One region of the Sutcliffiella sp. NC1 genome, then DNA from elsewhere that is predicted to be linked to it. Evidence: riboswitches for the same ligand, from Rfam matches in the RefSeq annotation. Region 1 holds a riboswitch; the other holds the start of a gene.
The links. A riboswitch is a leader RNA that binds a small molecule or an ion and turns the genes downstream of it on or off. The one in region 1 is predicted to bind lysine.
Positions count from the first base shown of each region.

Region 2: linked by a shared signal. The riboswitch ahead of O1A01_RS21115 (Na+/H+ antiporter NhaC family protein) and the one ahead of O1A01_RS19300 (aspartate kinase) in region 1 are both predicted to bind lysine.

Region 1 is NZ_CP115153.1:3,689,768-3,706,383, forward strand. Features, by position in the region: gene O1A01_RS19290 (succinate dehydrogenase cytochrome b558 subunit) at 1-10, opposite strand, end outside; gene O1A01_RS19295 (YslB family protein) at 395-829, shown strand; gene O1A01_RS19300 (aspartate kinase) at 1,606-2,844, opposite strand; lysine riboswitch at 3,005-3,187, opposite strand; gene uvrC (excinuclease ABC subunit UvrC) at 3,256-5,028, opposite strand; gene trxA (thioredoxin) at 5,201-5,515, opposite strand; gene O1A01_RS19315 (electron transfer flavoprotein subunit alpha/FixB family protein) at 5,681-6,658, opposite strand; gene O1A01_RS19320 (electron transfer flavoprotein subunit beta/FixA family protein) at 6,698-7,471, opposite strand; gene O1A01_RS19325 (enoyl-CoA hydratase) at 7,538-8,311, opposite strand; gene O1A01_RS19330 (fatty acid metabolism transcriptional regulator FadR) at 8,358-8,942, opposite strand; gene O1A01_RS19335 (long-chain-fatty-acid--CoA ligase) at 9,089-10,765, opposite strand; gene O1A01_RS19340 (DUF350 domain-containing protein) at 11,222-11,632, opposite strand; gene O1A01_RS19345 (endonuclease MutS2) at 11,645-14,002, opposite strand; gene polX (DNA polymerase/3'-5' exonuclease PolX) at 14,033-15,754, opposite strand; gene O1A01_RS19355 (CvpA family protein) at 15,874-16,416, opposite strand; gene zapA (cell division protein ZapA) at 16,422-16,616, opposite strand, start outside.
Region 2 is NZ_CP115153.1:4,031,768-4,048,383, reverse strand. Features, by position in the region: gene O1A01_RS21140 (sulfite exporter TauE/SafE family protein) at 1-455, shown strand, start outside; gene O1A01_RS21135 (bifunctional metallophosphatase/5'-nucleotidase) at 471-1,835, shown strand; gene O1A01_RS21130 (YunC family protein) at 1,894-2,196, shown strand; gene O1A01_RS21125 (HD-GYP domain-containing protein) at 2,467-3,570, shown strand; gene yunB (sporulation protein YunB) at 3,639-4,409, shown strand; lysine riboswitch at 4,479-4,668, shown strand; gene O1A01_RS21115 (Na+/H+ antiporter NhaC family protein) at 4,796-6,331, shown strand; gene O1A01_RS21110 (sodium-dependent transporter) at 6,700-8,235, shown strand; gene O1A01_RS21105 (methionine/alanine import family NSS transporter small subunit) at 8,235-8,348, shown strand; gene O1A01_RS21100 (M23 family metallopeptidase) at 8,600-9,556, opposite strand; gene lipA (lipoyl synthase) at 9,800-10,696, shown strand; gene O1A01_RS21090 (aspartate kinase) at 10,754-12,121, opposite strand; gene O1A01_RS21085 (HAD family hydrolase) at 12,324-13,106, opposite strand; gene O1A01_RS21080 (YhcN/YlaJ family sporulation lipoprotein) at 13,215-13,886, opposite strand; gene O1A01_RS21075 (YutD family protein) at 14,007-14,288, shown strand; gene O1A01_RS21070 (cytosolic protein) at 14,337-14,624, opposite strand; gene O1A01_RS21065 (DUF3055 domain-containing protein) at 14,701-14,967, opposite strand; gene O1A01_RS21060 (DUF86 domain-containing protein) at 15,151-15,588, shown strand; gene O1A01_RS21055 (TIGR01457 family HAD-type hydrolase) at 15,727-16,497, shown strand; gene O1A01_RS21050 (phosphatidylglycerophosphatase A family protein) at 16,552-16,616, opposite strand, start outside.

The sequences.
Region 1 (16,616 bases):
TTTGCGCCATTTCTGTACCCCCTTTTTAGTTTCGACAAATAGATTCGATGTTTGTTAGTTTTTGTCTCTCACTATTATAGTGAAAAATTTCTTAAACTACTACATCACTTTTCAAATTTTCGATAAAATGAAAGCCTTTGCAAATTTATCGACAATTATATGACAACTATTATTTTACTCCCACTAATTACAAGCGTCAAGAATACGAGGCCAGAAAAACAAAATTTATATTTTTTTCTGATATTTATTAATAGTTTCGTACCTCATTTAATATATTAATAGAATATTTTTTACTAAATACTCCTAAACTACCAAAATTTCAATATACACAATTATTTATGAAATATCGAACATTGTATATAATAAAACTGTTAATAAAGAGAGGAGAGCGAGAATGAGCAATGACACAAAAAACCAAAACGGTGTAGAGACAGAGGAGCTTCTCATTCCTTCATTTGGTTATGAATTACTTCGAGACTTCCTTTTACCTGACATACTCGGAAAAGACTATTCCCAGTTACTATACTGGTCTGGAAAGCAAGTTGCACGAAAATTCCCTATCGAATCAACCGAAGAACTTCCATCTTTTTTTCATGAAGCTGGATGGGGCTTGATTGAAATTGTTGAAGAGAAAAAAACAGAGCTAAAATTCAAGTTAAGCGGAGAAATTGTAACAAGAAGGATTGAATTACAAAAAGATGCCTCATTCCAACTAGAAGCTGGTTTTCTAGCCGAACAAATACAACGTCTAAAACAAAAAACAGCCGAAGCGGTAGAAGAAGAACGCAAAAGAAAAACCATCTACATAACCGTCCAATGGGATAAATAGGAAGAAAAGCGCAGGCGGCTTGGTAGGTCCAATCAAACTGGAGCTTTTCCGCAGGAGATATAGGAAACACAACGAGCCGGAAGGCGAGTTGATGTTGACTTATCGTACGGAGGAAAAGTGAAGTTCGAGCCGGACCTAGCCGCCGGAGCTGGACAAATAGAAAAGCGGATGGCGCACGCTAGCGGCGAACAAGGCAAGCAGCCTAGAAGGTCTAATATTAATTTTAAATGAAATGTGCCCTTGCTAAGTTAATTTTTGCTTCTTGTTATGTAATTTGCAACACTTGTTAAGTAAATTTCGATTCCTGTTATGTAATTTACAAAACTTGTTAAGTAAATTTTGACTGCTGTTATGTAATTTGCAACACTTGTTAAGCAAATTTCGATTCCTGTTATGTAATTTACAAAATTTGTTAAGTAAATCCAACTACTTGTTAAGTAATGAATTACTTGGAGAACTACCCAGCTAAAATTGACTAGAAAATCAGAAGATATAATAGTTAACTGCCCTTTTCCCAGTGTAATCTATTTGAATTAACGCACTATTATACGTAAATATACACTTATAAAAGGGCAAAAGCACATGCTACTCTCTCTGCCGGTACAATTTGGAGGTTCTACAAACTTTACACACTAGGAAAGAAAAAAAACTAAGCAACAAGCCCATATTCAGCCGCCACGGCCATGAATATGGGCTAAATATTTGTATACAAGTTTTGCAATTGCATGGAAGATTGGGCTATTAATAGTTAAAGCTAATTATCGTTCCATAACCTATTATACGTTTACTTTTTGCACTTCGCTTTCACCTAGTTTAAACGCAACATGAAGCGCCTCTACTGCTTTTACCATCGCACCTTCATCCACGACAGTAGATACTTTTATTTCTGACGTACTAACCATTTTCACATGAATCCCTTCCGTAGCTAAAACATGGAACATTTCAGCTGCTACTCCTGGATTAGAGACCATTCCAGAACCTACGATGGAAACTTTCGCCAATTTACTTTCTTGTTCAATATGGGAAAAAGCTAATTTCTCTTTATTTTGCTCTAGCACATAGATTGTATTTTCAACGTCTTTCGTTTTTACTGAGAAGGAAATATTTGAGCCATCTCTATCTAAACTTGATTGGATAATAATATCTACATCAATATTATTATTAGCTAGCGTTGTAAATATTGTCGATAATGTATGTAATTCATTTGGCAAACCACATACCGTTACTTTTGTAATTTGATCCTCAAACGCAATTCCTCTTACTACTAAACTATTTTCCATCGATACTTCCTCCTCAATAATCGTTCCGTCTTCGTCTTCCATACTCGACCTAACTACAAGCTTGACACCATAATTTTTTGCAAATTCTACTGCTCGTGGATGTAACACTCCAGCACCTAAGTTTGCTAGCTCAAGCATTTCATCGTATGAGACTGAGTACAACTTTCTTGCTTCTTTAACAAACCTTGGATCTGTTGTATATACTCCTGTAACATCTGTATATATATCACACTTTTCAGCCGAAAGAGCGGCAGCTAACGCCACAGCTGTCGTATCAGATCCACCTCTTCCTAGAGTTGTAATCTCGTTATTTTCGGAAATCCCTTGAAAGCCTGCAACAATAACTACTTTGTTATTATTTAAATGTTCTTGAACATTTTTCGTTTCAATATTAGTGATTCTTGCATTACCGTGAATTGGCTCGGTACGGATTCCAGCTTGCCAACCCGTTAAGGAAACAGCATCAAATCCTCTCGTTTGTAAGGCCATTGATAATAAAGAAATCGTTATTTGTTCACCTGTCGTTAGTAACATATCCATGTCTCGTTTACTTGGATGCGGATTTATTTCGCTAGCTAAAGAAACGAGCTGATCCGTCGTTTTTCCCATAGCAGAGACGACTACCACTACTCTATTCCCCTGTTCCACTTCTGCAATAACTCTATTTGCTACATTTTGAATTTTTTCAACTGAACCAACCGATGTTCCTCCAAATTTTTGTACAATGATTGCCATTCTAATCATCCCTTTTTTATTTATTTTGCCTACACCATGTAGCCAGGATTAAATCATAATGAGAAAGATTAGAGGTGTATTTTTTGGCTATAAAAACAAAAAAACAGCAATGAGCTATATTCTCATTGCTGTGATCCGTTTATGCTAAAAAACTGTCACCGCGTGAGATAGCTCTCCAGATAGTAATATCCATCTGACAATCCTACATTTATTAAATGTAGAACCAGCAAAAAAGACAGTAGAGTTCTTTTTCGCTTCGGCGATCCTCCCCTTTCTGTAATGTTCTCAGAAGCTCTATCTTCTCCCATTACATACTATTAGAGTTCGCACCTCTATCTTCACTTCGTGTTTGAAGTGTACATTATGAAATTAATGTTGATTATAACAGACTATTATATATGAGACAATAGTTTATTCATTAAACTTATTATAAATATCTTCTGCTATTTTTAGCGGGACTCCCGCTTCTCTTATTTCATCTACAGTCGCTTCTTTTATTTTTGCTATGGAACCGAAATGTTTTAATAGTGTTTTTTTACGTTGTGCCCCTACTCCAGAAATGTCGTCTAACATTGATTGAAATGCGTTCTTACTTCGAAGTTGACGATGAAACGTAATTGCGAATCTGTGTACCTCTTCTTGAATTCGTTGTAATAAATAAAATTCTTGACTATTACGCCCTAAAGGCACTAAATCGAAATCTTCCCCGGCAATTAACTCACTAGTTCGATGCTTTTCATCTTTCGCTAAACCGACGACTGGTGTGAATAAATTAAGTTCATTTTCCAACACATCGCGTACAGCTCCGACATGACCTTTACCACCATCAATAATGATTAAATCTGGTAGCGGTAAGCTCTCTTTAAGTGCTCTCGTGTACCTTCTGCGAACAACCTCTCGCATCGATTCATAGTCATCAGGCCCTTGTACACTTTTAATTTTATATTTTCGATATTCCCTTTTTTCGGCCTTTCCGTCGATAAATACGACCATTGCGGATACAGGGTCTGTTCCTTGAATGTTAGAGTTATCAAAAGCCTCTATACGATGCGGTGTTCGGATTCCTAACTTTTCCCCTAAGTTTTCAACGGCTTTTATCGTTCTTTCTTCGTCCCGTTCAATAAGAGAGAACTTCTCTTGCAATGCTACTTTCGCATTTTTACTTGCAAGATCTACTAACTGTTTCTTTTTCCCTCGCTGTGGTTTTAATATTGTCGTTTCTAATAGCTTACTTGCTAACTCACCGTCAATTTCATTTGGCAACAGCACTTCTTTTGGGATGAAATGGTTAACTTTCGAATAAAACTGACCTAAAAATGTTAAAAAATCTTCCTCTGGTTCGTTATAAATTGGAAATAAAGATACATCTCTTTCAAGCAACTTTCCTTGACGAATAAAAAATACTTGTACACACATCCAACCTTTATCTACTGAATATCCAAAAACGTCACGGTCTACAAAATCGGTCATTTCCATCTTTTGCTTTTCCATAGTTGCTTCTATACTTAGCACTTGGTCACGATATTCTTTCGCTCGTTCAAAATCTAAAGCTTCAGCAGCTATATTCATTTTCTCTGTTAGCTCTTTTTTAATTTCTTTATAGCCGCCATTTAAAAACCTAACAATTTCCTCTACCATTTCTTTATTCGTTTGTTCCGAAACTGATTCTACACAAGGAGCTAAACATTGGCCAATATGATAATATAAGCAAACTCTATCGGGTAATGTGGAACATTTTCGTAATGGATAAATTCTGTCTAGCAGTTTCTTTGTTTCATTTGCTGCTTGGACGTTTGCATATGGACCAAAGTATTTTCCTTTATCCTTCTTTACTTTCCTCGTAATAATTAAACGTGGATGGCGCTCTGCTGTAATTTTTATAAAAGGGTAACGTTTATCATCTTTAAGCAAAACGTTATACTTTGGGTTATGTTTTTTTATTAAATTCATCTCAAGAATTAACGCCTCAATATTAGAAGAAGTTACGATATATTCAAAATCAACTATTTCATTTACTAGTCTTAACGTTTTTCCGTCGTGAGATCCTGTAAAATAAGATCGAACTCTATTTTTTAATACCTTTGCTTTACCAACATAAATCACTGTACCTTGGTGATCTTTCATTAAATAACATCCTGGTTGGTCAGGCAAAATGGATAGCTTTTCTTTTAGCAATGTATTCAATTTTCCTCACCCTCCAGTTTATATGTTTCCAACGTATATTTTATCATATAGTTTCCATTAGTTCATTTTTTCATTTCTGGATTATCGACAATTATTTCCCAAGAAATGAATTTTGTCGAACAAAGGCATAGAAAAAGGCTTAGTGCATTTTCACTAAGCCCTTTTCATATTATTAAAGGTGTTTGTTTAAAAGTTCAGCTAATGCTTCTTTCGGTTGGAAACCAACTGTTTTATCAACAACTTCACCATTTTTTAATACTAATAGTGTTGGGATGCTCATTACACCAAACTTACCAGCTGTTTCTTGGTTTTCATCCACATCAACCTTTACGATTTTCACTTTGTCACCCATATCTGTATCAAGCTCTTCTAATACAGGAGCAATCATTTTACAAGGTCCGCACCAAGGTGCCCAAAAGTCAGCTAATACTACACCTTCAGCTGTTTCTTGTGCGAAAGTTTGATCTGTTGCATTTGTAATTGCCATAATAAAATTCCTCCCAAATAAAAAAATGATTTAATTTTGGTTAATATTTCTTTACACGTTAGAGTATAGCATTATCTTTTATGTATATGCTATTTTTTTGCTTGCTTTATTAGTTTTTCCAATTGAAAATAAAACATGCTGCGATTTTCTCGCAGCATTTAGAAGTTAGGATGTCACTAATAATTTTTTAAACTCTTCTGTAAGCATCGGTACAACTTCGAATAAATCTCCGACAATTCCATAATCAGCTATTTTGAAAATGTTCGCTTCTGGATCTTTGTTAATTGCAACGATTACTTTTGAGTTAGACATACCAGCTAAATGTTGAATTGCTCCTGAAATTCCACAAGCAATATAAAGATCTGGTGTAACTACTTTACCTGTTTGACCAATTTGTAAAGAGTAATCACAATAGTCTGCGTCACAAGCACCACGGGAAGCACCAACCGCTGCTCCTAATACGTCTGCTAGCTCTTTTAACGGTTCAAAACCTTCCACGCTTTTCACACCACGCCCACCAGCAACTACCACTTTTGCTTCTGAAAGGTCCACACCATCTGTTGCTTTTCGTACTACTTCTTTAATAATTGTACGTAAATCTTTTACGTCTACACTTATAGAAGAAACTTCGCCTGTACGTGACTCATCCTTTTGCAAACTAGCAATATTGTTAGGACGTATTGTTGCAAAAATTAGTCCGTCAGTTACAATTTTCTTCTCAAATGCTTTTCCTGAATAAATTGGACGAGTAAATACTATATTTCCTCCAGCTTCTTCTATTTGTGTCGCATCTGAAATTAAACCAGAATTTAATCTTGAAGCAATTTTCGGTGATAAATCTTTTCCTAGCGCCGTATGACCGAAAATTAGTCCTTCAGGGCTTTCTTGCTCAATAACTGCCATTAACGCTTGAGCATAACCGTCAGATGTATACGCTTTTAAATTTTCGTGTTCTACTGTTACTACTCGATTTGCTCCGTAACTAACTAATTCTGTCGCTAGTGAAGAAACGCTATCTCCTAATAATACTGCAACAACTTCTCCACCTTCAGAAACTGTTTTACCCGCCGCGATTGCTTCAAATGATACATTACGTAAAGCCCCATCACGTACTTCTCCAAGAACTAATACCTTTCTACCCATGATTTCTCCTCCTCTTGAAAGATCTATTTTACGAATGAATTATATTACTTTCGCTTCATTTCTTAATGCTGTTACAAGCTCTTTCACTTGTTCTTCTAACTCACCTTGTAAAATGCGTCCTGCCTCTTTTTGTGGTGGTAAATATATTTCAATTGTCTTTGTTTTAGGCTCTACATCGTCTTCTTCTAAATCTAAATCATCTAACTCAAGTTCATCTAGCGGCTTCTTTTTCGCTTTCATAATTCCTGGTAAAGAAGGATAGCGAGGGTCGTTTAATCCTTGTTGTGCAGTCACTAATAACGGTAATGACGTTTCAATAATTTCCGAATCACCTTCTACGTCGCGCACAATCGTAACTTTCCCTCCATCAATTTCTAATTTTGTAATGGTAGTTACATAAGGAATGTTTAATAATTCTGCTACGCGTGGCCCTACTTGACCAGAACCACCATCAATCGCTACGTTTCCTCCTAGAATGATGTCTACTTCTTTTTCTTTAAGGAATTCTGCGATAATTTTCGCCGTTGTAAATTGGTCACCATTTTCCACATCATCTTCAATATTGATAAGGACTGCTTTATCTGCCCCCATCGCTAAAGCTGTTCTTAATTCTTTTTCAGCTTCTTCTGTCCCTACAGTCACGACTGTAACCTCTCCGCCATGAGCATCTCTTAATTGAATAGCTTCTTCCACTGCATACTCATCGTAAGGATTTATAATAAATTCTGCTCCATCTTCATTAATAGCACCATTTGAAACGGTAATTTTCTCTTCTGTATCAAAAGTTCTTTTAAGCAATACAAAAATATTCATAACTGTACCTCCTATTAAAAGATTAGATGAATTACTAACATTCAGATTATATATACTAAAAAAATATTACTTCCCTTTGAATTGTGGAGCTCTTTTTTCTAAAAAGGCGGCTATTCCTTCTTGACCATCTTCTGAAGTGAAGACTGTACCAAAATAGGAGGCTTCTTTATTTACACCTTCATAAAACAGCTCTGTTTTACTATATTTGCTTAAATCAATGACAGCAGCAGTTGTAATTGGACTTTTAGCAGCAACTTTTTTCGCCATTTTTAACGATTCATCAAATAACTCATCTTCTTCAAATGCTTTATTTGCTAGTCCCCATTGAACGGCTTCTTCCCCTGTAATTGGATCACTTGTTAACATTAATTCTAAAGCTTTCGGAGTACCAATCAGTCTCGGTAAACGTTGAGTACCAGCAAAGCCTGGAATTAATCCAAGTTGTAATTCTGGTAAACCTAATTTTGCTGTTTTTGAGACTAATCGAATATGGCAGCCCATTGCTAATTCTAATCCACCGCCTAATGCAGCACCGTGTATCGATGCAATAATAGGTTTTGAAAAGTTTTCCATACGTTCAAATAGTTGTTGACCATATTTTGCGAGTTCGGAAAATTGTTCACCTGTTGAAACAGTCGTAAACTCTTTAATATCTGCTCCAGCAGAGAAAAATCTTCCTTCTCCATGAAGTAGAATAACTCTTACATTATCGTTTTTTTCTAGTTCATCTAAAAGTAATTTAAGCTCTTTCAAAACTGAAGACGATAAAGCATTGGCAGGAGCACGACTAATAGTAACAACAGCTACATGCTCAATATCTTTCCATTTGAAAAATTCCATTCTCATCCCCACTTTCTATTGTATGTAACGTTTCGGGGCTAAAAATTTAAGCCCCAAAACCGTTGATTAATAGATTGTGAACTTTCGGAGCAAGTGTAGGTAAATCGTACTTTTGATCGTTCATTACCCATGAAGTAACCGTTTCATCAATCGTTCCGAAAACCATTTGCCTTGCTAATCGAACGTCTAAATCTTCTCTAAGCTCACCAGTTTCTATTCCAGCATGTAAAATACTATCTACTAATAATAAATAGCCTTTTAAAACTTCATTAATTTTCAAACGAAGCTCAAGATTAGACTGGCGTAATTCAAGCTGAGTAACGATAGCTAAATGATGATCCTCAGCTAGAATAGAGAAGTGTTTTTCTATTAACGTTAATAACTTCTCTTTTGCTGTTTCTTTTCCCTTTATTTCTTCTTCAATTTTTTCAATAAACAATCCCATTTTTTCTCGAAAAAGCGAGATTAAAATGTCTTCTTTATTTTTAAAATATAAGTATATCGTTCCATCTGCAACACCAGCCTGCTTCGCTATTTTGGATACTTGTGATTGATGATATCCTTTTTCAGCGATAACGATTACTGCAGCATCGATGATTTGTTTATACTTAGGCTTTTGTTGTTGTTTCAACCTTTTCGCTCCCTTACTGAAAAAATGAATGAATCATCATTCATATTCTCATAATAATGGATAAAAGTATTACTGTCAATCCTATCATACCATAATTTTTTCATTGCGAAAAAGAAAAAGATGATGTCTCCATCATCTAGAGGAACTTACTTTGCTATTCTTTCTTTCTCTTCCTCTACTAATGATCTTCTTAATATTTTTCCTACCGCTGTTTTCGGCAATTCATCTCTAAATTCATATATTTTTGGCACTTTATAAGCCGCTAAATGTTTTCTAGCGTATTGATCTAATTCATCCTCCGTCATTTCAGTACCAGCTTTTTTCACAATGTATGCTTTTACTGTTTCCCCTCTATAAGGATCTGGAATACCAGCTACTACAACTTCCTGTACTTTAGGGTGTTCGTACAATACTTCTTCTATTTCCCGCGGATATATATTAAAGCCACTTGCTATAATCATATCCTTTTTACGATCAACAACGTAAAAATAACCTCGGTCATCCATGTAACCTAAATCGCCAGTTAATAACCAGCCATCTTTTAAAACTGCTTCTGTTTCTTCTGGCTTATTCCAATAGCCCTTCATTACTTGTGGACCTTTAACTGCAATCTCTCCAATTTCACCAACTTCTGCTCTTTCTCCTGTTTCCATCGATAGTATTGCTGCGTCAGTGTTTGGCCATGGTAAACCGACACTACCTGAAACTCTTTCTCCCCATAAGAAGTTTGCATGGGTTACTGGAGAAGATTCTGTCAGGCCATATCCTTCCACTAATTTACCACCAGTAACTTTCTCAAATTGCTCCTGTACTTCAACTGGAAGTGGTGCTGACCCACTAATACAAGAATCAATGGACGACAAATCATACTTTTCAATATCAGGATGATTAAGTAAAGCAATATAAATTGTTGGTGCACCAGGAAATAAAGTTGGCTTATACTTTTGAATTAGCTTTAGCATCGTTGTAGCATCAAATTTAGGTACTAACACCATTTCGAATGCTTGCATAACAGATAAATTCATTACTGTTGTCATGCCGTAAACGTGGAAGAATGGTAGCACCCCTAGCACTACTTCCTCTGCTCTTTTACAGTTATACATCCATTTAACGCACATTTCTGTATTGGATACTAAGTTGTGATGGGTTAACATTACTCCTTTTGGAAAGCCGGTTGTTCCCCCAGTATATTGGAGAAGCGCTAAGTCTTCTTTCGGATTGACTTCCACATTCAACTGTTTCGCAGCTGTCCTGTTCATAATTTCAGTAAATAGGTGGTTATCCCCACTATGCTCAACTTTCACAACAATACCGTATTCCTTTTTTTGTACAAAAGGATATAATAAGTTTTTCGGAAAAGGTAAGTAATCTTTAATTCCAGTGACAATAACATGTCTTAACTTTGTTAGCGCTTTCACTTTTGACACTCTAGGATACAAAATATCGAGTGAAACAATCACTTCGGCACCACTGTCATTTAATTGGTATTCTAGCTCCCGTTCTGTATAAAGAGGGTTCGTTTGTACAACAATTCCTCCTGCTAAAAGAACTCCGTAATACCCAATAACAGCTTGTGGACAGTTTGGTAGCATAATAGCTACACGATCTCCTTTAGAAACACCAAGTCCCGATAAATAGTTTGCTAGCTTTAAAGATTGTTCGTACAATTCTTTGTACGTTAGTTTTTTCCCTAGAAAATGAATCGCAACTTTTTCGGGGAATTCCTCCGCTACATCCTTTAAAAACGATTGCAAACTACGTTCTGAGATTTCTATTTCTTTCGGTATTTCTGGTGGGTATTGAGAAACCCATGGTCTGTTCATTTCTCCCATCTTTCAACCTCCCTTTAAAAGTGAAATATCAATCATCCCCCAATGATTGTTACGTAGAACTAAGATGCAGGTGTTAGCGCCCACTTTCTCTAACCTATTGACTATGTTTGTTATGGACCGCTTCACCGGGAAACGGATATGTGCCTGTACTATTACATATGGCCTATATCAGTTTGTTATAGTATATCAAGAAGTCTTACAGAATTATAACACTTTTTTATATTTTTTAAAATTTTTCGCCAACATGTATACTGTTTTTTCCTAGTTGTAAAAGGTGAATGGTTGTGGAAAAAGAAAAAAGGTAGCAAGAGAGCCACCTTTTCATAACACTTTACTAAATAATGTTAAATAATTATACGATAAATAAATATACTATTCCAATTAAAATAAATACTGCACATAAGGCTAGTAATACTTTTGCTAAAGTTTCCATTAATTGAATTCTCCTTAACTACTTATGCTTGCCCCAATTACGAATGATAAACCTATCGAGATAATAAAAGATATGAAACCTACTGCGCGATTGTCGTTTTCGATTTCTTTATCAACATTAAACCGCGGTGTAAGAAATTCAAACATAAAATAAGCAAATAAGAGTAACACAAACCCGATTGTTCCCCAGCCTATCATCGCAAATAACGAGTCGTGGTCTTGTATGGAGAAACGGAAAATGTTAGCTATCCCTAACATTTTCCCACCAGTTGCCATCGCTACTGCAACATTTCCTTTTTTAATTTCTTCCCAATTTTTGTACTTCGTTACAATCTCGAAAATAGCTAAAAAAAGTACGATACACAATACTACAACACTAAAATTGGCCGCTGTCCGTACTATCTCCATTTCCCAAAAGTTTTCCATTACTTTCCCCCACTATTTAAATTCGACTACCGTAACACCAGTTCCACCTTCTGAAGCATCTCCGAACCGATAATTTTTAACGGATCGATGGTTCTTTAAATAATTTTGTACACCAGTTCGTAATGCGCCTGTTCCTTTACCATGAATAATCGAAACACGTGGATAACCAGCTAGTAATGCATCATCGATATATTTTTCTACACGTAATAAGGCATCCTCATATCGTTCTCCTCGTAAATCTAATTCTAGATTAACATGATAATCTTTCCCTCGAATAGTAGCTAACGGTTTTTTCTCCACTGGTTTTGGGCGATTTACGTACTGAAGGTCTTTCGTTTTGACTTTTATTTTTAAAATACCTACTTGCACTTGCCATTCTCTGTCGTTTACTTTTTCTACAAGGTTACCAGTCTGATTTAACGTTAGTACTTTTACTTCATCTCCAAGTTCTAACTGTTGTGTAGATTGTGGCGAAGTAGTTTTTTGCTTACTACCTTGTACAGATGGTACAGCATCCTCTAACCGTTTCTTTGCATCAATTAACTCATGCTCTTTTACATTTGCATGTTGCTCGAGACGCATTTTACGAAGTTCACGGATGATTTCTTCCGCTTCTTTCTTTGATTCCTCCACCATTTCTTCAGCTTTTTTCGCTGCTTTTTCGTACAATTTATCACGTTGCTCATTTAAATCAATTATTTGTTTTTGTAATTGATTATGCAATGTTTCCGCATCTTTACGTATTTGTTCTGCTTCTTTCCATTCTTTCTCTGCTCTTTTTTGACTGTCCTCTAAAGAGGCAATCATATTTTCGACTGTATTGCTCTCATCACTTACAAAGCTTTTAGCTCTCTGAATAATATCTCCTTGTAAGCCAAGTCGTTTTGAAATTTCGAATGCATTACTTCTACCAGGAACGCCGATTAATAATCGGTATGTGGGACTTAATGTTTCAATGTCAAATTCGACACTAGCGTTTACCACTCCTGCTCGGTTATAGCCATAAGCTTTTAACTCTGGATAATGGGTTGTAGCTACAACTCGCGCACCCTTTTGATACACTTCGTCTAAAATGGATATCGCTAGAGCGGCCCCTTCTTGCGGATCCGTTCCTGCACCTAGTTCATCAAATAGCACTAAACTTTCATCATCTACATCTTTTAAAATATCAACTATGTTCACCAAATGAGAAGAAAACGTACTTAAGCTTTGTTCAATTGATTGCTCGTCACCGATGTCTGCAAAAACTTTTGAGAAAACAGCTACTTCTGATCCGTCTTGAGCTGGTATTTGTAAACCTGATTGTGCCATTAACGTTAATAACCCTATCGTTTTAATGGTTACCGTTTTACCACCAGTATTAGGACCGGTAATAACGATTGACGTATAATCTTTCCCCAACACGATATCATTCGGGACTACTTCATCATCAGAAATAAGCGGATGTCTTGCTTGCAGCATTCTAACATAGCCGTCGTTATTAACAGTAGGTTTCGTGCCACGTATATGCTTACCATATTTTGCTTTTGCAAACATAAAATCAATCTCGGCTAGAATAACGACATTACTAGTAAGCTCTTCAGCAACTTCCGCCACTTGTAAAGAAAGCTCTCGTAATATCCGATCAATTTCCTGCTTTTCTTTCACCTTCGCTTCTTGCAATGTATTATTTAAATCTACGACTTGCTGTGGCTCGATAAATAAAGTCGCTCCTGAAGAAGATTGATCGTGAACAATGCCACCGTATGCTCCGCGGTATTCTTGCTTTACCGGTAGCACATAACGTTCATTTCTAATGGTAACGATAGCATCAGATAACATTTTTTGTGCATTAGAAGAACGTAGCATACTATCTAGCTTTTCTCGTATTCTTGATTCTGTTGAGCGTAGCTGCTGCCTAATTCCACGTAATTTATCACTGGCACCGTCTAACATTTCACCATGATCATCGATACACGTTTTTATTGCTCTTTCTACTTCTGGAAGGGCAACCAAATCTTCAATGAGTTGTTGTAATATCGGAACTTTTATTTCATCTTCAAGTAATGCTTCCATAAACTTTTTTAATTGTCTCGTTGCATATATCGTTCCAGCTACTTCTAGCAACTCTTGTGCATGAAGCGCGCCACCTAATTGAGCTCTTTTGGCGTGAGCTCGTATATCTTTTATTCCTCCTAGTGGGACTTCTCCTTTTAAGCGGATAATTGTAGCAGCTTCATCTGTTTGCAACTGACTATTTTTCACCTCTTCAAAATCGGAAGAAGGTAATAACGAATCTACTTTTTCTTTACCTAATGAAGAGGCCGTAAACTCTCTTAACTTTTCTTTTACTTTATTGAATTCTAATACTTTAAACGTTCTAGGCTGCACTTGATTACTCCCTTCTTCGTAAATAGCTATTCACGAATGGTGTCTATTTAAAAACTTCTTTAATTGTTCTATATCCCACGTATTAATAACACTCTCTTTTTTAATCCAACCTTTACGAGCGGTAGCAACACCTAGCGGCATATCTTCCAACATTTCTAAACTATGTGCATCGGTGTTAATAACGATCTTCACATCATTATCTTGTGCTAGCTTAACATGATGACTCGTTAAATCTAAGCGGTGAGGGTTAGCATTTAACTCGAGTGCTGTATTTGTTTCTTTAGCAAGCTGTATTAACATTTCAATGTCGACATCATAACCGGCACGTTGACCGATTATCCTACCTGTCGGATGAGCAATAATATCAACATGGAAGCTTTCGAGTGCTATTTTTAACCGTTCCATTATTTTTTCTCGATTTTGCGAGAAGCTTGAATGAATAGAGGCAATGACGATATCCATTTCTTCTAGTAGTTCATCGTCATAATCAAGAGTAGCATCTGGAAGTATATCCATCTCTACCCCTGCTAAAATCGTAATATCATCATATTTTTCATTCAGTATTTTAATTTGTTCTCTTTGTTCCTTTAATCGCTCCGGTGTTAATCCGTTAGCAACTTTTAAATAACGCGAATGGTCGGTTATTGCCATATATTGATAGCCTTTAGCACGACAAGCATTCACCATCTCTTCAAGTGTATAGGCACCATCACTCCATGTTGTATGCATATGGAGATCGCCTTTTATGTCTTCTAACCGAATGAGCGGTAGATGTCCGTTCACTAATGCATAATCTACCTCAGTTCCGTCTTCACGAATTTCTGGAGGAATAAACGGTAATTGAAAGTGTTGGAAAAAAGCTTCTTCGGAATCAAAGTGTAGCACCTCTTCTGTTTCTGTCACTTCAACGCCATATTCACTAATTTTTTCTCCACGCTCTTTCGCTAATTGACGCATCCGAACGTTATGGTCTTTTGAACCTGTAAAATGGTGTAAAGTCGTTGCAAAGCTTTTCTTTTCTACTAAACGAAAATCGACTGATACATCATAGTCGTACTTTAATACAATGGAAACTTTTGTATCACCATTTGAAATAATTTCGCTAACTCGCTCCATTTGTACGAGCTGTTCTCTCACTTTCTCTGGAGTGTTAGTAGCAATAATATAATCTAGATCCTTAATTGTTTCCCGGTATCTTCTTAAACTACCTGCACGTTCAAACTGTTCAATGTGAGTCATGTTTGAAACTTGCTTTTCGATATCTTCGGCAATCATCATCATAAAAGCAATCGGTAATCGTTCTGGCCGTTTTCCTACCTCTTCAATTGCAACTAAAATTTTCTCTTCTGTTTTTTTTCCAAAACCAGCTAGCGCTTGTACTTTCTCTTGCTCACACGCTTCTTTTAACGTATGAATATCTACTACGTTTAACTCTTGATATAGTTTCGCAATTTTCTTACCGCCTAGGCCAGGAAGTTTTAGTAAGGGGATTAGCCCTTCTGGAACTTCTTTTTGCAATTCCTCTAAAACAGATGATTTCCCTTCCGCTAATAGTTCTTGTATAACACTAGCAGTACCTTTCCCGATTCCAGGTAATTTTGTTACATCTTCTATTTGTTCCATACTACGGTCATCGTTTTCTAACGCTGCTGCGGCCTTTCGGAAAGCAGATATTTTAAAAGTATTTTCACCTTTTAATTCCATATAAATCGCAATCGTCTCTAAATAGCGAACGATTTGTTTTTTATTCATTTCTACTCCAACCTTTCTTTCCAAAGGATTCAATAAGTTAATGATACAAATATTTTCCCCTCAAGTACAATATTCCATAGTAATAGGAAAAACTCCTCTACTTTTTTGCAGAGGAGTTCCTACATTGCCATATAACCAATCCAAAGCTCTTTTAATTTAGTAGAAAAGACAGGTGTATGTTCAACAATACTTTTAGCCATAGACGAATCGCTAATAGAAGCTTGAACAGCATCTAACGGCACTAATGCACCTATGTAAAGTAAAACAAAGACAAGTAAATACACTTCTACAAATCCTAATATTCCTCCAGCCCACCCATTGACCGTTTTTAATATCGGTAAATGCGCTAAGAAATCTAACATTGATCCAATAATTTGAAAGGCAATTCTTGATCCGAAGAATAAAAGTGCAAAAGCAATGGCACGATAATAAGCAACGTCTAAGTTAGTCGCTTCAAACAAAAGTACTGCTGAGGCAGGGTCTCCAAAACTAGGCATCGGAACCCATAGCTTTAAGTTTGGGGCGAGTTTCTCATAAAAAATAAATGCAACGAGAAATGCGCCAATAAAGCCTGATAAATGTACAACCTGCATAATAAAACCGCGGCGTACACCTACAATTAACCCTAAAATAAATAAAAAGATGATGATTATATCGAGCATCGTAGTCAATCCCTCTTTTTCAATTCTCTTTCAAGCGTATCATAAGCATCCTTTAATTGAATATACTCATGCACGACATTCACTGCTGTTAATACTGCTAATTTATTTATATCTAAATTTGGATTTTTACCATTGATTTCTCTCATTTTTTCATCGACAATGGAAGCAACGAGCCTAATATGACTTATACTTTCCGTACC
Region 2 (16,616 bases), 340 kb from region 1:
GGAAAGACAAAATGAAACGACCAGCTACTTTAAAAGAAAAAAGTTGGAAAAGATCTTATGAGGATCAAAATGGGTCAATGCATCATTATAGTTTTTCACCAGTAGTAGGACTTCTTATTTCGTTCTTTGTTGGATTTACTTCAGGCTTGTTTGGCGTAGGTGGTGGAGCTTTAATGGTACCTGCGATGATTATGCTCTTTATGTTTCCACCACATGTAGCGGTTGCTACTTCTATGTTCATTATAACTTTATCATCGATTATGGGGTCTTTTACTCATATTTCATTAGGCAATGTTCACTGGTTATTTGCAGCCTTATTAATTCCTGGTGCATGGATTGGTGCAAAAATAGGAGCGTGGTTAAACCAACGTTTAACGAGTAAAATGGTCATAGTAGGACTAAGAATTATGTTATTAATAGTTGGAGTTCGTTTATTAATAGAGGGTTTATTTTAACGAGGGGGTGATTAGATGAAAACGATTCGAATTTTTCATACAAATGATATACATAGCCATTTTGAAGCATATCCAAAAATTGCAACCTTCTTAAAGGATTATAGAGAAGGTAGTCCGTCCATTACGGTTGATATTGGAGATAATATGGATCGATTTCATCCAATTACCGAGGCAACGTTGGGAAAGGCTAACACAACGATGTTGAATGTATTGCAGTATGATTACGCTACAATAGGAAACAATGAAGGAATCACAATGAATTATGATGCACTTTCTAATTTATATTCTGAAGCTACTTTTCCTGTTCTGATTGGGAATTTATATGAGAAAGATGGACAAAGACCGTCATGGGTAATGCCTCATTGTATACACGTGGTTGATGGAGTAAAAATTGGATTTATCGGGATAACGGTGTTTTATGAAATGTTTTATGAGCAACTTGGATGGAAGATGGAAGATCCATACATTAGCTTAGAAAATTCGATACAACAAATAAGAGGGGAAGTAGATGCAATAATCGTCATGTCCCATTTAGGAATTACTGACGATGAAGAGTTGGCGAGGAGATTTCCTGATATAGACGTTATATTAGGTGGGCACACTCATCACGTATTGCCAACTGGAAAAGTAATCGGGAACACTTTAATTTGTGGTGCGGGCAAGCACGGTAATTATATTGGTGAAGTTCATCTACAGTTTAAAGACAAAGAGGTTAAAAAGTGGTGCGAATTGCATTCGTTAAAGGAGTTTTCACCTTCCTTGTACTTAGAAGATATGATAGATGAAATGGAGCAACAAGCAAATAGAAATTTGGAAGAAGTGGTTTCTACACTTACAGAGCCAATTATAAACAGTTGGACACAACCGACAGAGCTAACGAATCTTCTTGCAGATGCTCTGAAACAATGGTGTGAAGCTGACGTTGGAATGGTAAATGCAGGCGTTATACTAGGTGACTTACCTTCGGGAGAAGTTACAAAAGGAACGATACATAAAATTTGCCCTCATCCAATTAATCCTTGCCTCATTACAGTACGTGGAGAAGAGCTAAAAGAACTCGTATTACATGCTGCAACAGAAGAAATGGAGCAGTTTCCAATAAAAGGGCTTGGCTTCAGAGGTAAAAAAATGGGCTGTATGGTGTATAGCGGTTTACATTATACGTTCAAAACAGATCGAGCGGGTACGAGGCATATTGATCAAATTTTTATAAACGGTACTTTACTAGAAGCACATAAACAATATCGGATAGGAACGTTAGATATGTTTACGTTCGGCTATTTGTTTCCAATATTACGGAAAGCAACAAATAAAACGTATTATTTACCAGAATTGTTACGCGACGTCATAACTTGGAAACTGCAATCCAGTAATATGTAAACACAGATTATCCCTTCTCTTCATAAATTGTAGAGAGAAGGGAGTGTTATTAAATACCATGGTAGAAATGAGTCCAATCTATATAAACGGAACACCTTTCACTGCGATAACGGTTAAATTACCAAAAACGAACTTTATGGCTGTTACTTCGGATAAAGGATATATTATGTGTGGAGCATTAGATGTAGCCCTATTAAACGAAAAACTAAAAGATCGTGGTATTATTGCAGCGAGGGCAGTTGGTGTAAGAACGATTGAGCAACTGCTTGAAGCACCGTTAGAATCAGTGACATTAGAGGCAGAAAATAGAGGAATCACTGTAGGAATGGCAGGCAAAGACGCACTACTGAAAATGGTATAAAAATATCGACTACTCAAACGAAGGAAGGGATTTTTCTCTTCCTTTTTTGCATTATAAATAGTCTGCTTTTACACAGAACAAGTCCTCCCAATTAATTTTTAAACTATAAGATAATTGCCTAGTTCTAACCCCAAAAAAAGTGTACTAGGAATAAAAAGAAATTTTTTAAGAATAATTGGTGAAAATTTCATAAATAACCATGTAAATTTTCTAGAATTATATATAATGGTAGTAGAAATAAAATTTTTGTCGAATTAGATAGGAGAAATCATGAGATTATTACCTACGAAGTCAATTAAGCCAGGAATGAAACTGGCAAAGTCGATTTATAACGACAAAGGGAGGATACTATTAAGTAGTGGTATCTCGATTACAAAAAGAATGATCTCGACGCTAGAAAATCTTCACGTAACATACGTATACATAGAAGATTCTAGGACTAGTGATATTCACACACCTAGCATGATTTCAGAACCTGTAAGAAAAGAAGCAATGGAGACGATTGTTTCCACCTTTAATGAGATGAAAGATTTAACATTAAGTAAAAAATTTATGTTAGATCAATCTTCCAAAAAGTTTAGAGAGCTTATTCAAAATATTATTACCGATATGAAAAATAATGAAGAAGTAGCATCGCTATTAACGGATATTTATATACATGATAATTACGTATTTACTCATTCTTTAAACGTAACGGTTTATGCACTTTCCATTGGCTTAAAGTTAGGTCTAACTTCAAAAGAATTAGAAACGTTAGGACTCGGAGGCATTATGCACGATATTGGGAAAATGCTAATTCCGAAAGAAATTTTACATAAACCAGGAAAGTTAACGAGCGAAGAGTTTAAAATGATGAAAAGCCATACGACGAAAGGGTATGACTTATTACGTAATATGCATACAATTCCGATGTTAGTTGCTCATTGTGCGTTCCAACATCATGAAAGGTTAAACGGCAGTGGCTATCCAAGAGGATTAAAGAAGGACGATATTCATTTGTTCGGGAAAATATTAGCTGTAGCAGATGTGTTTGACGCATGTACATCTCATAGAGTGTATCGAAATGCAATGTTGCCGCATGAAGGGTTAGAAATACTATATTCGGGATCCGATAGTCTTTTTGATAAAGAAATAATAGAAGCGTTTAGAAAGTCTGTAGCGATTTATCCGAATGGATTAACGCTAGAACTAAGTGACGGTAGTAAAGGTATTGTCGTTGGTCAAAACAAAGATATGACAGAACGTCCGATTGTACGAATAATAGAAAAAGACGGTGTTCTATTAGACACTCCTTTTGATGTGAACTTAAAAAATATATTGAGCATCACGATTATAAATTGCGATTTAGAAGATCAACAAGAAGCAGTAAGCTAAAAAAATTTAGAAAGGTAGCCTATCTTAACCCAAGCTTGCATACATATAGCTTGTAAGGGGGGAAGAGTGTGGCTAAGTTTCGTAGAATGCGACCACGTAGAGGGCCATTACCATTTCGCTACGTATTTTTACTATCTTTCGTTTTCTTTATTTTTTCTACTGTTTTTGGTTTATATATCGTAAATAAAGGTATTGAGCCAGCCTTAATTCGTTATGCTGAATCACAAACACGAAGGATTAGTACGCTAGTTATTAATAACGCAATTAATAAAAAAATTGTTAACACCTTTAATCAGGATGAAAATCTTTCTGTTATGCATAACGGAGATTCTATATCTTTTAGTCCTGAATTAGTATTACGAATTCAGTCAGAGACAGTTAATGTAATTGAAAGATATTTACGAGACATCGGAAATGGTGAATTAGAAATGCTAGAGTTGCCAGATGATATTGAAATTGAAACGAGTGGCAATTCGCCAGGGATCGTTTTCCACGTTCCATTAGGGCAAGCGACGAATAATGCACTACTAGGTAATTTAGGACCGAAAATACCAGTGCGATTTTTACCGATTGGTGATGTAAATGCGAATGTTAATACAGAAGTCATTGACGTAGGAATAAATAATGCTTGGATAGAAGTTTCTATCCATATTGAAGTCCACGTACAAGTTATTATTCCGTTTTCTACTGGAATAACGACTGTGCAACAGGATGTTCCAATTATTATGCACTATGAAAAAGGGAAAGTACCAAACTTTTATCAGCATGGCGGGGGTATGATGCCACCAGTATCTGTGCCGATAGAAGAGGTGGAAGAAGTAGACGACAAGAAGGAATAAGTTTCTATTGTTTAATATAGTAACATATGTTAGAGTAATAGATAGAAAATTTTATACGCCCTTATCATACGATGAGGTAGAGGTTGCATAGCATAAGAGTAAACTACTGGAGGGTGACTCCCGTTGATAGTTGTTGAAAGGATGCTTTGCCGAAGTAAAATAGTCTGTCAAACTATTTTGCTGGGGTTATCTTGAAAAAGGATAACACTGTCATTATGTCCGGAGCGAACGGAAAACATAATGGAGGGCTACTGATCGGATGGAGGATAACATACATTACAAAGTAATGATAGTTATTTTCTATCGTTACTTTTTTATGTTCAAAGCCTTCTAAATTTGTGCCGTTTGTTTCGACAAATTACAACAATTTTAGGAGGTTTTTTATTATGGAAGGTACTATTTACTCATTAATACCACCTGTCCTTGCGATACTAATGGTTATATTAACTAGAAGAGTATTAATATCGCTTGGCGTTGGTATTCTAGCATCAGCTTTGCTATTGGCTGGATTTAATCCGATTGGGACCGTAGAAAGAATATTTCATTCCTTTTTAGCCGTTTTCACCGATCTTTGGTATGTTTATATTTTAGTATTTATTATCTTTTTAGGAATTATAACTGCGTTTATATCTGTTTCTGGCGGTAGCGTTGCATTTGGTGAGTGGGCTGCGAAAAGAATTAAATCACGTAGAGGCTCTAAGTTTTTAACGGTTATTTTAGGAATTGTTATTTTTATTGATGATTATTTTAATAGTTTAGCAGTTGGTCAAATTAGTCGTCCAATTACTGATCGTTATAAAGTATCTCGTGCGAAATTAGCTTATTTAATTGATTCCACTTCTGCTCCTATTTGTGTTATTGCTCCCATTTCTAGCTGGGGTGCTTATATTATCGCAACATTAGGTGGTATTTTCATAACGTTGAACGTAACAGAGTACACTGGGTTGAGCGCATTTATGCAAATGATTCCGATGAACTTATATGTTTTTTCTGCTCTTCTAATGGTATTTTTAGTTGCGTACTTTAACGTTAATATCGGTGCAATGAAAACTCACGAAACTCGTGCGATGGAAACAGGAGAACTAGTTGACTCAACAAAAACAATACCAGGTGAATTAACAGAAGATTTACCTGTAAGTGAAAAAGGTAAAGTAGGTAGCCTTTTATGGCCAATTATTGCTTTAATGGTTGGAGTAGTAGCAGCTATGTTCTGGACAGGATATACAGCTTCAGAAGGTGACACTTCTATTTTAGCAATATTTGAAAACACAGATCCATCAGCAGCACTATTTTATGGTGGTATATTTGCTCTAATTGTAACGTTTGTGTTATTTGCCCTACAATCATCTAAAGGTGAAGTTCAAGGGAACTTATTCGGTAAAGTAGTAGTAGCAGGAGTAAAAGCAATGTTACCTGCAGTGTATATTCTATTGTTAGCTTGGTCTATTACAGGATTAATTTCTGATCTAGAAACAGGAACGTATTTGGCTGATAGAATTCAAGAATCTAATATGAATATTGCTTGGTTACCAATCATTATTTTCTTAGTAGCAGGTTTTACAGCATTCGCAACAGGGACTTCTTGGGGAACGTTCGGACTTCTATTACCGATTGCAGCACAAATTGCAGTAGTTACGGATATAGAGTTACTATTACCAGCACTAGCAGCAGTACTAGCAGGAGCTGTGTTCGGAGACCACTGTTCACCAATATCCGATACAACTATTCTTTCATCTACTGGTGCGAATAGTAACCATATTGATCATGTTCTTACACAATTACCGTATGCGTTAATTAGTGCAGCAGTTGCAGCTGTTGGGTACATTGTATTAGGACTAACAGGTAGCACTCTACTAGGATTAGCTGTTGTGCTAGTTGCATTCATTATTATTGGATTTAGTTTTAAAGCTGTTAAGGCTTAATATATAAATATAAAAATGAAGCGTTAGAATGTAAAATTCTAACGCTTTTTTTACTATAGTTTTACTTAAAATGTATATTTCGACAAGGTTTGGAATGTAAAAATTATGATTCTTATTTAAATAAAAACATTATTTTAATATAATGTTTTTTGTGCGATTTTAAAAATAGAAGAAAAGCTAGGGTGAAATTGTAAACGTATTCATAGAAAGTTTTGCAAAATTAAAAATATTGTTTTGACATAGTCATAAAGTCTAGTTATACTATGTATAAATTATATTAAATAGTCAGAAAACAGAAAACATTCTTAATTCTGACTAAGCGCATTAATAGAAATTATACATGTAATAACAATGGGGAGGTAATTTACATGGAAAATCGTCCGCAATGGGGGACAAGAGCCGGGTTTATTTTGGCTGCTGCTGGATCAGCGATTGGTCTAGGTAATATTTGGCGTTTTCCTGCAGTAGCATATGAAAATGGAGGAGGAGCATTCTTTTTACCGTACTTATTTGCTCTATTAACAGCTGGTATTCCTCTTTTAATTTTAGAGTTTACGATGGGGCATAAATATAGAGGATCTGCTCCGTTATCTTTTGCAAGAATGAATAAGAAAACAGAATGGATTGGTTGGTGGCAAGTCGGAATTTCCTTTATTATTTCGATTTACTACGGGGCTATTATCGCATGGGCAATGTCCTACTCTGTTTTCTCGTTTAATTTAAATTGGGGGAACGACACTGCTGGTTTCTTATTCGGAGACTATTTAAACATAACGGATCCAGGTAAGTTTGACGGGTTTGTTCCTGGCGTACTACTTCCGTTAATTTTAGTTTGGGTTATTGCACTAGGGGTTCTATATAGAGGAGTTAAACGTGGTATTGAGCTTGCGAATAAAATATTTATTCCAGCCTTATTAGTTTTGTTTTTAATTATCGTCGTCCGTGCGCTTACGCTAGAAGGTGCTGTGGACGGTTTAAATGCATTCTTTAAACCTGATTGGTCAGCTATTTCAAGCGGTAAAGTTTGGGTAGCCGCCTATGGGCAAATTTTCTTTAGTTTATCGATTGCCTTTGCTATTATGATCACTTATTCCAGTTATCTACCTAAAAAATCTGATATTACAAACAATGCCTTTATTACTGGTTTTGCTAACTCCAGTTTTGAGTTATTAGCCGGTATTGGAGTTTTCAGTATTTTAGGATTTATGGCTATGCAACAAGGTGAGGCAGTTTCAGATGTAGTTAGTGCAGGTGTTGGGCTTGCATTCGTTGTTTTCCCAGCGGTAATCAATGAGTTACCTGCATTAAATGGGCTATTTGGGTTCTTATTCTTCGGATCATTAGTGTTAGCCGGCTTATCATCCTTAATCTCGATTATCGAAACGTATATAGCTGGTTTACAAGATAAGTTTAAAATTTCCCGTTCTAAAGCAGTTATTTTCGGGGGAGGATTTGCAGCAATTGTTTCCTTAATGTTTGCAACAAGAGGTGGTCTATGGTTCTTAGACGTAATGGACTACTTCATTAACAGCTTCGGTGTAGCTCTTGCGGGGCTTGTGCAAGTTATCGTTGTTGTATGGTTTGCGAAAGAGCTTAAATCACTACAAGCACATGCAAACTCTGTTTCCGATATTAAACTAACTGGTTTACTTGGTGGATGGTGGAAGATTTCTTTAGCATTTATCACACCAGCTGTTCTTGGATACATGATGATTGATAATATTAGAACAAATATTAGCGAAGTTTACGGTGCTGGTGATGGGATCTCAAGAGCGTTTACGGTTCAATATGGATGGGCTGTTGCTATTGGTGTCATTGTACTAGGATTCTTACTAACGCTTGTCAAATGGAAAAAAGACACGGTAGAAGTTCCGCAATCTTCATCAAAGGAGGTCTCTAAATAATGGGTGCAAGTTCAGTTGTGATGATGTTATTAGGGATGGCAATTGTTTGGGGAGGCCTAGCATTTAGTATTACTTGGGCCGTCAAAAAAGCAAAAGAGAGTAACGAAGGATAAAATAATGAACGAGAGAAGTAGTGATTGCTATTTCTCTCGTTTTTTATTGTTTAGCGGAATTTTGTTTTGGTACGCAAGCCGCCTCCGCTTTTCTGATTGTCTAGCTTCGGCGGCTAGGTCCGGCTCAAACTTCACTTTTCCTCCGTACGATAAGTCATCATCGACTCGCTATCGCTCGCCGTGATTCCTTTATCTCCTGCGGAAAAGCTCCAGTTTGATTGGACCTGAACGAGCCGCCTCCGCTTTTCTAATCACCTTTTTCTTTTTTCGGCTCTTTCTGTTCTTTCCCACGATTTTAGATGTGGAAATGGGTCAAATGACCATTCGTTATATCCGTTGTCTTTATACATGCCATAATGTAAGTGTGGAGGGAATTTGCCAGAAGTTCCTGGAGGGCCGTATCCAGAGCTACCAACAGACCCAATCATTTGCCCAGGCTCTACAACTTGTCCGATTTCTAAATCTTTTGCAAAGCCATTTAAGTGAGCGAAATAATGATAAGTATTGTTCACATCTCGGATTCCGATTCGCCATCCACCAAATTTGTTCCAACCTTTCATTTCTATAACTCCGTAACATGTTGAACGAACAGGAACACCGTAGTTTGCAAAAATATCTGTTCCTTCATGCATTCTTCTACCGCCCCAGCCTCTAGCGTCTCCCCACGTATTTCGATAACTATAGTTCGCGTGCAGAGGAAGCGGGAAAACATGTTTATCAAGTTTAATCGAATCGAACACTTTAAATAACTTAGCATGTCCCATAATGAGAGCTACTGTTTTATCACGTTTGTAATAATCCCATAAAGCAATCTTTAAATTTTCCTCATCGGTTCCGTATGATTGAAGGTAATTAGCAAACGAATATAGTAAGTCTTCATCATCATTAAGATCTGCTTTTCCGTCTCCGTTCCCATCCTGACCTATACCATTAAAAAATTGAATCGTAGCAGGGTGAATATCCTCGCTATTTGGATTTAAAGGACCTGCCCATATTTCAGGTTTAATATAAATGCCGATAATGGACGTTTGTTTCGGTATGTCTTTTCTAACTCTTCTAACGTTTCGTTCATATTGGTCTACTCCCGCAAAATAGTACCATGGAATCTGTGTAACAGCTTCCATCTTTGCATACAATTCAAATCGTTTTTGATACATTTCATCTTCACTTAACGTTTCTTGAGCGAAGGAAGGAGAAAGGGGGAGCATTAATAATAAGAGCAAGATTGGAATAAGTCGTTTCAATTTTGCTTCTCCTTTCTGAAGACACTTATTTTTTCCTCTTTACTATGTTTAGTTTGTGGTGCTTTTCTAATTTAATAAATACTAATTGTTGGAAGTTGTTTTGGAGGATTAATTTTACTTGTTTCTCATGAGTTTGTTTGATAAAGTGACATTAGTTAAGCTAGATTAATCGGTCTAATAATGGAAATAAATATTGGAGTTGAGAAAATGGCTAAAAAAGAAGAATACATACGAAAGCCGGAATGGTTAAAAATTAAATTAAATACGAATGAAAATTATACAGGCTTAAAAAAGTTAATGCGTGAGCGTAACCTTCATACTGTATGTGAAGAAGCTAAATGTCCGAACATTCATGAATGCTGGGCAGTTCGTCGGACTGCAACGTTTATGATTCTTGGAGCAGTTTGCACACGAGCTTGTCGTTTTTGTGCTGTAAAGACTGGTTTACCAAATGAGCTTGACTTACAAGAGCCAGAAAGAGTAGCTGAGTCGGTAAGGCTTATGAACTTAAAGCATGCTGTAATTACTGCAGTTGCCCGTGATGACTTAAAGGACGGTGGAGCTGCTGTATTTGCTGAAACAGTTCGCGCAGTTCGTCGTGAAAATCCATTTACAACAATTGAAGTTTTACCATCAGATATGGGTGGTGTATATGATAATTTAAAAATGTTAATGGACGCACGACCAGACATTTTAAACCATAACATTGAAACTGTTCGTTCATTAACTCCGCGAGTTCGAGCTCGTGCAACGTATGACCGCTCCTTGCAGTTTTTAAAAAGAGCTAAAGAAATGCAGCCAGATATTCCGACGAAGTCAAGTTTAATGATTGGTTTAGGTGAAACAAAAGAGGAAATCATTGAAACAATGGATGATCTTCGTGCAAACGATGTAGATATTATGACAATCGGCCAATATTTACAGCCATCTAAAAAGCATTTAAAAGTGCAAAAGTACTACCATCCAGACGAGTTTGCCGAACTACGTGAAATTGCAATGTCAAAAGGATTTAGCCACGTAGAGGCAGGACCTTTAGTTCGTTCTTCTTATCATGCAGATGAACAAGTAAACGAAGCGGCAAAAGCTAGACAAGCGAACGCTTAAACGAAAAAGGCTGTCTGTAAAGTCATCTTGACCTCACAGGCAGCCTTTATTATTTTTTTAAGAATAAACGTTCACTTTAGAGAAGAATTCATCATATAATTCGCGAAGAATCACATGTTCTTTTTCTTGTAATACACCAAAAACGATGCTCACCTCGGAAGACCCTTGGTTAATCATTTCGATATTTGCTCCAGTACGAGATATAGCCGTAGCTGCTCTTGCGGCAAGCCCAGTTGAGTTGTTCATTCCTTCCCCTACTAAAACAATCATGGAAAATCCGTGACGAAAATAAGCTTCCTCCGCATCAAGTTCGTTTACAATTCTTTGTACAATTCTTTCCTCTTTTTCTTTGTTTAATTGATGACTTCTAATAATGATGGAAATATCATCTAGGCCAGAAGGGGTATGCTCGTAAGAAATGTATTCTTCTTCTAATATTTGTAGAAGTTTTCTTCCGAAACCAAGTTCACGGTTCATTAAATACTTACTAACATACAATGTGGAGAATCCGCTATCAGCTGTTATTCCTGTGATGGGTCCTTTATTTTTCTTCCTCTCCGCTACAATAAAAGTACCAGCTGCTAGTGGGTTATTTGTGTTTTTTATATTAACAGGAATTTGTTCTTTATATACCGGCATAAGGGCTTCATCATGAAAAACAGAAAAGCCAGCATAAGAAAGTTCGCGCATTTCCCGATATGTAATTTCTTCTATTTCCATCGGGCTATTCACTACTTTAGGATTTGCAGAAAAAACGCAGTCAACATCCGTAAAGTTTTCATACACGGAAGCATTCACTGCAGCTGCTAAAATCGAGCCAGTAATATCAGATCCACCACGATTAAAAGTACGTAACAAACCACTCTTTGTAAAACCGAAAAAACCGGGGAAGACGATAATTTTTTCTGAATGCTGTAACTCACTTAATTTGTTATAAGCTTCTTCTGTTGCTTGCGTAGGTTGAGGGAAATCAGTAACGATAAGTCCAGCCTCTTTAGGGTTCATATATTGTGCTGGTAGTCCGATGTTGTTAAAGTATGCTGCGATTAGCTTGGCGTTATTATCTTCTCCAGCGGCCTTTAATTGGTCAATAAATTGGTCTTTAGTAAGATGAGTATCTTCCAATCGACGACTTAAATCATTTGAAATGGATTCCACTATTTCTCTTCCTACAAATAGTTCTTCTGCAATCATTTTATAGCGAGCGATGATTTGATTCTGTAGCGCAATAGTATCTTTTTGTTCTAAAGCTTGTTCAGCGAGGTTAATAAGTAAATCTGTTATTTTAATATCTTCATTAGACCTTTTTCCTGGTGCTGAGACTACGATGATTTTTCTAGAAGGGTCAGCTTTTACGATGGATGCAATTTTATTAATTTGTTCTGCACTTGCAACAGAAGTGCCACCAAATTTGCTTACTTTCATGTAAGTATCCCCTTTTTGTTTGAGTTGTATTTCCTATAAAGACAAATGATTGTTTACAGTGTACATATTTTTGCGTAAATCGTCAATACATTCTTTCTGCTTCCCTAAAAAACAATTTTTATACTGAATAACGATCTGTTCCTCATATAAAAAAAGCCTCCGCCAACAACTGGTAGAGGGTAATTGCTATGAAAGTATCCATTTACTCATTTATTATTGGTAAAATCCCATTTAGTCCTTTTACTGTGTAAGTCGGAGTGATATGTTCAGGTGCCTCCATATTATGATGGTTAATCCAAATTGTATCAATTCCGATTTCATTTGCACCAAGTATGTCTGTTTTTAAGTTGTCGCCAACCATCCATACTTCTGTTGGTGATAGTCCAGTACGTTGTAATGCTGTCTGAAAAACGAGGCTATTCGGTTTTCCTTCCCCAAATTCTCCTGAAATTATAATATGATCGAAGTAAGGGCGGAGTTGAGGAGTTAATGAAAGCTTCATATTTTGTAAACTAGGAGCACCGTTTGTAATTAGAACTAGAGAATATGTATTTTTTAAAGCATCTAATACAGGAAATGTGTCTTCATAAACAAAAGGATGTTTTATTCGTTCTTTTATAAATCGGTTAGCTAAATTTTTAGCGAGCCTACTATCATCCACTCCAACTTTTTGAAGTCCGTTATACCAAGCTTGATGCTGGTACTCACGGATTATTTTGTTTAGTGCTGGAAAGGAAAAAGTACCGTCATCAAAAGTCCCCCATAGCCCTTCAAATGGATTGATCCCAATTAGTAACGTAAATGGTCTTGTTTCGTAACTGTCGTATAGTTTCGTTGCCTCATCACGCACAGCTTTTTCTAATTCTTCAACATTCACAATTACTTGTTCGGCTGCGTATTCGCATGTTTTTAAAAATGCGGTTTGAACACTTCGAATATCCCATAGCAGAGTATCGTCTAAATCAAAGAAAACAGCTTTTTTCATCTCTATCCCTCCTATCTTTACTTTAACGTAATGAAGATAGATGAGGAAGAGAATTTTTTTGAAAAAAAGACGGCACTAACACGAAAAGTTAAGTACCGTCTAGTTTTACTATCGATTATTATTATCTTGGTTGTAGTTTTCATCTAATTCATCGTTGTTTCCTCCGATGAATTCACCATTTGCATTTTCACCTTTGTTCAACTGATATCCTTGGGGAGATTCGAGCATCTCTTTAATCGTATATTCAAGGACCGCATCAACGTTTGGACTATCGGTTGTTAAAAGTCCAAATCGTTCTATTTCGCGTATCATTCGTGGGTTATCGGAAACGTACACGTGATAATATCTTGGAACGACGGAAAGGGCTGATTTACTAACCATATCAGCAGTGTCCTTTCGGTCATTACTATCTGTTTGGTATGCAATTAACACTTCTTCATCCGTTACTACAGTAGCAACGTCTAAAATATTTGGTAAAGTAGTTAGCATTTTACTAATAGCGTTAGCGGTTTGTTCGTAATCCATTGTCGGCATTCCTTCTAGTTGCTCATTAACATTACCGTTAGGATTTCTTTGTTCACGAACATACCCAAACTGACGACCGTTGTTTTGATTGTTCACGTTTGTTGCATTGTTGTTTAAATCGTTTCGATCATACACATTTAACGTTGTTCCGCCGTTATTACCGTGGAACATCCCAGCTCGCTCATTCGGTGATAGATCAGCTTGACATGCAGTTGAAAAAGCTGTGATTCCACATAAACTTAGCACTGTTAACATTTTTCGCAATGCAAACACCCCCTTATATATAAGTTTCACCATTAAACTTTTGTTTTTATCATAGTAATTCATGGAGAATCGTCTATAATGTAGGTAAGGAAAGAAATGGAGGAAGGCTTTATGATATGTATTGGTAATTATTGTTATGAGGTCATCGAAGAATTTCGCAACGGTTTTAATGAAGAGGCCTTTAAAAATAGATACGTTGAATTATTAAATAAGTACGATTATATCGTAGGTGATTGGGGATATAACCAATTAAGACTGAAGGGATTTTTCGAAGACTCTAACCCGAAAGCAACACACGATACGAAAATAAGTACGCTTTCTGACTATCTATATGAGTATTGCAACTTCGGTTGTCCATATTTTGTTGCAAAAAGGACAAAGAAACAGGTGTAACAGTAAACCCTATTCCATAAGCAAAAAGTGGAATAGGGTTTTCATATTTCAGTCATCAATACTTTCGTAAGGCGGCTGTTCATTTTCATTCGGATCGTCATGAGGCGGATGGGCTAACACGTCTTGGCGTGGTAAGCCTTGGTGTAATGTTTTATTTTCATAATTAAACGCACTATAATAACGTTGTCCTTCTTTCCAAGGCGTACTTTTATTTTCTACTGGAGTATCTTTTCCCCGAGGAGACCCGTATGGACCTTCAGGTAACGTTTCCGGTGCTAAATAATTTTTCATCGTTTCCACATTAGAAAAGTCGGTATATTTTTCTTTATCACTCATTACGTTCCACTTCCTTTTACAAAGCACTTTCCTTTATTATTTCCGAATGAATGAAAAAAAACCTACAAAAGTAGGCTTAAACAACTTCATATAGAAAAGATTTTAATTCCTCGGCATCTTCTTCACTTAAGTTAAAAGCATGTTCTATGTAACCAGGCTCGTCTAAATCATCATGACCAATAATGGCAAATTTATTTCCTTGTATGTTTAAAACTAGCGACTTTCCGTAATAACGGTCAGATTTTACTATTGCTAAATCAAACCTTGTGTTCTCGCCCATAAAGCTAACAAAACGGGTATCTGTTTTTACTGTATCGTCATATAAAAAGAAACGTTCACTCATTATAAATTCCCTCCTCTTCATTCTCCCATAGTATAGCATAAATGCTTGTGTGTAATTTGCAAAAAAGTTTAAAGTATAGATTCAACCAAAAAAAATACAGCTTGTTTAAAGCTTTTATAATTTGTGATAAGCTAAAAGGAGTTATTATTACATATATTATTTGGAAAGAAAGGAGTACTGTTTATGTACTTTGTTGATCGCCAAAAAATTGAAAGAACGTTACAATATATTGAAAAAAATATGGGGATCTTTTCAAATCAATCTTCATGGGAAACGGAAATAGAAAAGAAAGCGTTAGAACGAATTGCCGTTTCGTGTATAGAAGGAATTTTAGATACAGGTAATGCAATGATTGATGGTTTTATTATGCGTGACCCTGGGAGCTACGAAGATATTATTGATATTTTAGAGGATGAAAAAGTAGTAGTCACACAAGAAGCTAATAACTTAAAAGAAATCATTCGTTTGCGTAAAATGTTAGTACAAGATTATTTAGAAATTAATGATACAACGGTGCTATCGACTTTAACAACATATAAAGATACAATATTAAGCTTTTGTCACTCCACGAGAACTTATTTAGTGAAAGAGTTAGGGCCAGTTACTGCATTTAAAAATTAATATGATTGATCGAATTTGCCTTCCTAGATGAAGGCGTTTTCTTTTTTGTTCTTATATTTTTACTGTTATTAAATAATGTTGGAAGTTATTTGTTTTGGCTACAATAAGGAATGATTCAAAATAATGGAGAGTGGAAAAATGAAAAAATACGCTGGGTACTTAATTGATTTAGATGGAACAATGTACCGTGGAAAAGAGCGAATAGATGAAGCGAAGGATTTCGTCATACGTTTAAAGGAAGAAAATATACCGTACTTATTTGTAACGAATAATTCGTCAAGGACACCTCAACAAGTCGCAGAAAAACTGAGAAATTTTGATATTCCTACAACAAATGAACAAGTATTTACTACTAGTAATGCAACAGCAAATTACCTTTATGATTGGAACCCTAACGCTAAAATTTACGTGATTGGGGAGGAAGGAATTCGAACCGCACTTATGGAGAAAGGATTTGAAATCGTTGAAACTGATGCAGATGCCGTCGTATGTGGTATTGACCGAACGATTACGTATGATAAGCTTGCGCTAGGGGCGTTAAACATTCGAAATGGAGCTCGCTTTATTTCAACGAATAGTGATATTGCTATACCTACCGAAAGGGGATTGTTACCTGGAAATGGTTCTTTAACATCCGTTCTAACGGTTTCAACAGAAACAAAGCCAACATTTGTCGGAAAGCCTGAAAAGATCATTATGGAACAAGCATTAAAAGTATTAGGGATAAACAGAGAAGATGTACTTATGATTGGTGATAATTACAATACCGATATTAAAGCAGGAATGAATGCTGGAATCGATACTTTATTAGTACATACAGGTGTTACGACGAAAGCTCATTTAGAAACATATAAGGAGCAACCTACTTATACAATTACCTCGTTAGAAGAGTGGGTGGAAAAAATATAATAAGAAAAAAGTTGGCGCACTTTTGGAAGCCAACTTTTTTCTATTAATAAAAATTCACTCCGTATTTGCTGCTCGATGGGCAAGGCGACTAGACGCTGCAGCAGCGATAGCACCGACAA